2 regions of the Psychromonas sp. KJ10-5 genome follow, and region 1 is predicted to be linked to the other one. Evidence: predicted binding sites of a transcription regulator. Region 1 holds the regulator's gene; the other holds the start of a gene.
What was found. The regulator ArgR, encoded in region 1, controls arginine synthesis, uptake and breakdown. The targets are predictions, from matches to a motif close to ANTGAATANNTATTCANT.
Positions count from the first base shown of each region.

Region 2: a site for ArgR is predicted at 1,528-1,545, ahead of argA (amino-acid N-acetyltransferase). Genes of this name have one in related genera too.

Region 1 covers NZ_CM147864.1:3,681,413-3,684,846, reverse strand. Annotated here, with positions in the region: gene mdh (malate dehydrogenase) at 1-575, opposite strand, end outside; gene AC0L3W_RS16190 (transporter substrate-binding domain-containing protein) at 740-1,504, opposite strand; gene argR (transcriptional regulator ArgR) at 1,687-2,151, shown strand; gene AC0L3W_RS16180 (type IV pilin protein) at 2,376-2,777, shown strand; gene AC0L3W_RS16175 (transglycosylase SLT domain-containing protein) at 2,851-3,434, opposite strand, start outside.
Region 2 covers NZ_CM147864.1:224,662-228,095, reverse strand. Annotated here, with positions in the region: gene AC0L3W_RS01130 (TAXI family TRAP transporter solute-binding subunit) at 1-6, opposite strand, end outside; gene argA (amino-acid N-acetyltransferase) at 3-1,337, opposite strand; gene AC0L3W_RS01120 (trimeric intracellular cation channel family protein) at 1,629-2,255, opposite strand; gene erpA (iron-sulfur cluster insertion protein ErpA) at 2,594-2,944, opposite strand; gene AC0L3W_RS01110 (DUF6776 family protein) at 3,050-3,434, opposite strand, start outside.

The DNA.
Region 1 (3,434 bases):
ACATTTTGAACTTGAGATAATAAAGGAAGAATAGTAGTACCGCTGTGGCCACCGATAACGTTCACAAATACGTCTTCAGATGGGATGCCTTTAAGCTCACCAACAAACTCTTCTGCACGAATAACATCTAGCGTAGAAATACCAAAAAGTTTGTTTTTATTGTAAACACCTTTTGCTTTTAACACTTCAGCAGCGATAGCCACAGTCGTATTTACAGGGTTTGTAATAACACCGATACATGCAGTAGGCGCAACATCAGCAACTTTGCCGATTAATGTTTTAATGATGCCAGCATTGATATTAAATAAGTCTGAACGGTCCATACCTGGCTTACGTGCAACACCCGCAGAAATTAACACTACGTCAGCACCTTCTAAAACAGCCGTTGGATCATCGCCACCAACACCGTCAACAGTAACGCTTGAAGGGATGTGACTTAAATCTTTTGCAACACCCGGAGTAACTGGAGCAACGTCGTATAGTGATAACGTAGAGCCTGCTGGTAAATCTAATTTAAGTAATAAAGCGAGGGCTTGACCGATACCACCTGCAGCACCAAGAACAGCAACTTTCATATTTTTCTCCAATGAAATAAAAATGTTTAAGTATTTAAGAGTAATCATATCTATTCTAAAGTGAATAAATACGCATGTGTGAAATATGTTAAATAATTGTGACTAATGTTAAAGATTAGCTTATTTGTAAATGAATGGGTACTACTAAATTCCTTTGTTCAACACTAGTTTTGAGGAAAATATTGATCATAAATTTGTTTATAAGTACCATTTTCAACAATTAACTTCAAACCTTCATTTAAACGTAAACGTAAATCATCATTGCCTTTTTTTACTGCAATGCCATAACCTTTCGAAAACTGCTCAACAAACACAGATTCTGTTCTACTGATCACCAAAGGTTGCTCTTGCTCAACTTGTTTACTCAAGAAGTCATTCACAACTTCAAAATCTGCAAAGACAACATCGATTTTGTGACGCTGTAAATCCTGCAAAGCCGCTTTAGATGAGAAATAAGGGACAATGTAACTATTTTCGGGGGCGAACTTAATCAGATAATTTTGGTTCGAGGTGTTTGCTTGCACGCCAATCAATTTACCACTCAGAGAAAAAGCAGTTTGTAATTGCTCTTTACTAACAAAAACCGGCGGTACTTTATAATAACTGTCACTGAAATCGACTTTATCCAATCGCTCACTAGTAATATCTAATGCAGCAATCACCGCATCATATCGCCCAAAGGGAAGGGTTAACAATAAGCCATCAAAACGGTGATGTTCAAAACTACAACTCATATTCATTTCAGCACAAATAGCATAGGCAATATCGATATCAAAACCGGCTATTTTTTTATCTGGAGTTAAAAATTCAAAGGGGTAGTAGTTGGCATCTGTAGCAAATCTAACTTGTATTTTTTCTAACGCTTGGGCACAAAGAGAGGTTGACAATAAGATACTAATAAACACAAATTTACGCGTTAAAAAAGTCATAATATATCGTCCTGATAAGATTTAATTGAAGCAAATGTTAGCAGAACTCCAGTTAAGAAAGTAGCTATCCTGCAATAAATGCATTTATTTTATAAAAAACGAATAAATATGCAAAAAAAGTGATATTTAATCTATTAACTAGGTACTAATTTAGATTAAAATAAACCCTTTATTATAAATAGATGGGAACAGCAATGCGCAAAGCTTCTGAATTGATGGACTTTTTTAAATGTTTGCTTAAAAAAGAGCATTTAAGCTCACAAAGTGAGATTGTGGACGCTTTAATCGAAGCTGGTTTCACCCACATTAATCAATCCAAAGTATCTCGAATGCTGAGTAAAACCGGCGCTGTACGAACGCGTAATGCAACCGGTGACATGGTGTATTGTTTACCTGTTGAGCTTGGCATTCCAACGACGACCAGCCCGCTAAAAAACTTAGTTGTAGATATCGACCATAATGATAGCTTAATCGTCATTAGAACCAGTCCTGGTGCTGCTCAATTAATTGCTCGCTTACTTGATTCAATGGGTAAAGCAGAAGGGATTTTAGGCACTATCGCCGGAGACGATACCATTTATATTGCCCCTAGCAACACAGCGAAAATTGAAGAAACGCTAGTGGTTGTACATAAATTATTTGATTAACTAATAACGTAACCCAACGAATAAGTTAATGCTTCAGTGAGTATTAACTTAAATAGTGCCCAATACATGTGCCATTTTCACTTACTCCCCCGCAATATGACTAACCATTCATCATAGAATACTTAGCTAAACTCCGCTGCAAGCTAATTTTAAAAATTTTTCTATACTCAAATAGGTTCATACCGCTTACGGCAATGCAGTAATCAGTACAAAAGGAGAGGGAAATGAAATGGGATCGTGGTTTTACCTTAATTGAATTACTCATTGCGATAGTTATTCTTGGCATCATTGTCAGTATTGCTTATCCTTCATATCAAAATTTTCTGCTAAAAACTCGACGAGTAGAAGCTCAAACAGAGCTCATTAAAGCGCAAGTAGAACAGAGTAGTTACCGCATCACTGAACCAAATTACAGCACGGACAACAATCAGATAGGCTTACCAACGACACATGACTTTTATACTTTTAGTATTGTTTCAGCATCAGCCCACACATACCTTTTAAAGGCGCAAATAAAAGATGGTAGTACACAAGCGAATGACCAGCTGATTTGCCAAACCCTGTATATTAATCAAAGCAATGTAAAAACAAGCGATGGGGAAAAAGAAAACACCGCTTGCTGGTAAAATTAATTACCCCAAAGCGGTGTTTAGTGCAACAGCCACAACTTAATATTGTAATGAGTAAAGTTGTTACGGGTTAATACCCGCTTGATAGCTCTTCACTTTTTAAGAACTTCAATGGCTTACCGAAAACATGTTGATAAATCACATTATAAGCGAGTACATTTTGTACGTAAGCGCGAGTCTCATAAAATGGGATAGTATCTACCCAGCTATCGATATCAATGCCTTTATTGCCTTTTTTCTTCTCTTCACTAGTCCATCTTTCAACACGGTGAGGCCCCGCATTGTAAGCTGCAGTGGCTAAAACTCGGTTACCGTCATAACGTGTTAATAAGCCATTAAAATAAGCGGTACCTAACTGAACATTTAATTCACCTTCATTTAATTGCTCTACGTTAGAATATTCCGTTAAACCAATTTTTTTCGCCGTTTCCTCTGCTGTCTTAGGCATTAATTGCATATAACCACTTGCACCTACAGGAGATTTTGCATGTTGATCAAAACTACTTTCACGACGAGTAATTGCATAAATATAGGTTGGCTCAACATCATATTGTTTAGCCGCTTCAACAAACAACTCAGATTTAGCATTAGGAAAACGTATGTTTAATGCATTCCAACTTTTTGAATTAATGCTGGCGAGTACAGATAAATATG
Region 2 (3,434 bases), 460 kb from region 1:
GTTCATATTATTTTTTTGACTAGTACCTTAGAATTACGTTTTAAGTTATACATCTCTTTTTTTGCATTCGGTAAGTGTTCTATTTCTGCGAAGACAAAACCACGCTCTCTAAACCAATGAATGCTTTGTGTGGTTAATACAAAAATAGACTCTAACCCTAACTGTCGAGCTTTACGTTCAACATGAGCCACTAGATTATCCGCACGTGCAGCTCTTCGGTATTTAGGGTGACTCACTAAACAGGCTAATTCGCCAGTTTTATCATCGGCAAACGGATACAAGGCAGCGCAGCCGATTACCATCCCATCTCGTTCAACGATAAAGAAAGATTCAATCTCATTTTCTAATAGCTCACGAGAACGTTTAACCAATATGCCTTGCTTTTCAAGTGGTTCAATTAATTGCAATAAACCACCAATATCATCAATGGTAGCTGGGCGGATTTGCTCATAACTCTCTTTAACTATTTGAGAGCCTGTTCCATCACGGGTAAAGAGCTCTTTTAATAAAGCGCCATCTTGATGGTAACTAATTAAATGACAACGAGTAACGTCTGCTTGGCAAGCAGCAACGGCAGCGCGTAAAAATCGTAACGTGCCCGATGCCTGCCCTGACAATTGTTCGTTTTTGTCAATATGCTCTTGCGCTTGTTCTGGTAATAGCTCGGAAATCACATTGCCTTGTTCATCTAACACACCTTGGTTAGAGCAGAAACCGATAAGTTTGTCAGCTTTTAAAGCAATCGCCACCTGCGTCGCAACTTCTTCTGCTAACAAATTAAAGACTTCACCAGTAACCGAGTAACCAATAGGAGAAATAATCGGAATAGCACCAGAAGAAAGCTGAGTACGTAATCCCTCAACATCGATACGTCTGACCTTTCCAGCATGACATAAATCTATACCGTCTTTCACACCAATCGGTTGTGCCGTCACCACATTACTGATTACTGTACGAATAGCAGCACCTTGCATAGGAGAATTCACCAATCCCATTGACAAACCGGCTTGCAACTCTATCTGTACCCGCCCTATTGCTTGCTTAATTAACGCTAAACTTCGGTCGTCAGTGATCCGCACGTCTTGATAGAATTCACTACTATGACCATTCATCTCTAACTGTTTCTGAATTTGCGGGCGAACACCATGCACTAATACCAGCTTAACGCCTAAGCTATTAAGAAGTGCTATATCATTGATAATATATTGGAAATTATCTGTTTCTAAGGCTTCACCACCGATCATTAATACAAAGGTTTTATGGCGATGCGCATTAATATATGGCGCTGAATTACGAAACCAATTAATCAGTTGTGTTGAATTTGTTACTGCTTCCATTTCCCTACCTATTGATCACAACAATTGATAATACATACTAGATGATAGAGTTTATCAATTTGAAGTTTATGTTTGCAAAACAATTGTTTAAAGAATGTTAAATAAACGAGAAAATATCAATACCAATTATATTAAGTAAGTGATCTAAATTTTGCGCAGGAAAAATGACTGAGTTCAAGGCGTAATTTAAGTTAAATAGTTATTCTATTTACGAAAATTACAACGAATAAATAAGTTATTTTAACAACTAAAATAGATCAGTTAATTAGTCTAATTGGTATAACCTTTGCTTTATGCCTCTCTATCATTGCTAAAAACAGGTAACGATAAATGATAATAAATAGCACACAACCTTAAAGATAATGTACCTAGCATTGCAATGGCCATCGAGAAAATAGGCCCAAGCTCAATATAATCACATAGCACATACAAAGCAGCCCCTAGAATGGATGCAGTTGCATAGATCTCTTTCTGTAATACAAAAGGAATTTGTCCGCTTAAAATATCCCGAATCATGCCGCCCACCACACCAGTGATACAGCCCATGACAATAGCAACTGGCCCACTGAACCCTAACATCAATGCTTTTTGTGCCCCCACAATGGTAAAAATAGCTAAACCAAAAGCATCAAAAATCGGTAGTAAATACGCAGGAAAACGGTGAATGCGATGTAACCATAACACACTCAACAATGCGGTTAAGATAATCACATAGATATAAGTATTATCAACAATCCAAAACACAGGCGTGGCCCCCATCATCATATCGCGTAACGTTCCACCACCAATACCTGTCACACCAGCGAGTACAATAATACCAAAAGGATCCATTCTTAGTCTGGTTGCCACTAATACACCAGAAATAGCACAGGTTATCACCCCGATTAAATCTGAAATATAAATGAAATTTTCTAGCATATGATTGTTAATTCCTAGGTCAATGATTAAATTTTTACGCATGTTATAACAAATATAATATCAATCACACTAAATAACTTGTCGTGATTATATTAAATATAAGTATGCTATTTAGTGCATGAAAATAACTTTAATAGCTGACCTAAATGATGGTATTTATCGATAAATATTTAGCTAGAATAATGACTGATTAAGAGGTTGCAATAAAACAATAAATATTAGTAAAAGCACAATAGGGAGGTTAATCAATATAATTAAAGCAGGTAGAGTAGATAATCAATGCTTACTTTACAGGGGGGAATAAAGTAAGCACCAGTCTAATAATCAGAACAATTATATTAAATAGAGAATGATGAGCCACAACCACAAGTTGAAGTTGCATTTGGGTTGTTTACTAAAAAGCGAGAACCTTCTAATCCATCGATAAAATCGACAGTGCCGCCCACTAAATATTGTAAACTCATTGGGTCAACTGATAAAGTAACGCCACAATTTTCAATTAAGGTATCATCATCATTGGTTTTTTCATCGAAGGTAAAACCATATGAAAAGCCAGAACAACCACCACCAGTAACATAAACGCGTAACTTAAGGTCAGGATTATTCTCTTCTGCAATCAATGCTTTCACTCGATTTGCTGCACTATCACTGAAATAAATCGGTAATGCCATTTCCACTTCACTTGTCATGTTACTTTGTAATCCTATTAATGTGCCCAGCGCTATTATCTAATGCTTGACTAATTTGTTCAAGTATTAGCAGATTTTATCTTGATTCGATATAGACCCAATCAATTATTCCGATTGAGTTGCTAGCTCTTCTAAAGTGGTTGCTCCATCTTCAATGAAGTTTTTCCAATCATATATTTTCTCAATACGTTGTGAGTGGATCCATTTCGACCCATCAGCTTCAGCCACTATAAAAACCTGATCAATATTAGCATCTTCAGGTAGCGTAAAACTCCCTTTAAGATGTTGGAAATACTTAAATTTGAAGCTAGATTCAAAGCTACTCTTAAGCTCTTTTAAAGTCACCTTTTTATTATCATCTGCACTTGCAAAAGTAATTTCAACATTACCCTTTAAATCATGACGACCTTTTTGCCCTTGCATTAAAACAAGCTCAAACAACCATGTCCCCTGCTCTTCGCCTGCGGTAACATCGAATGAGTAAATATTA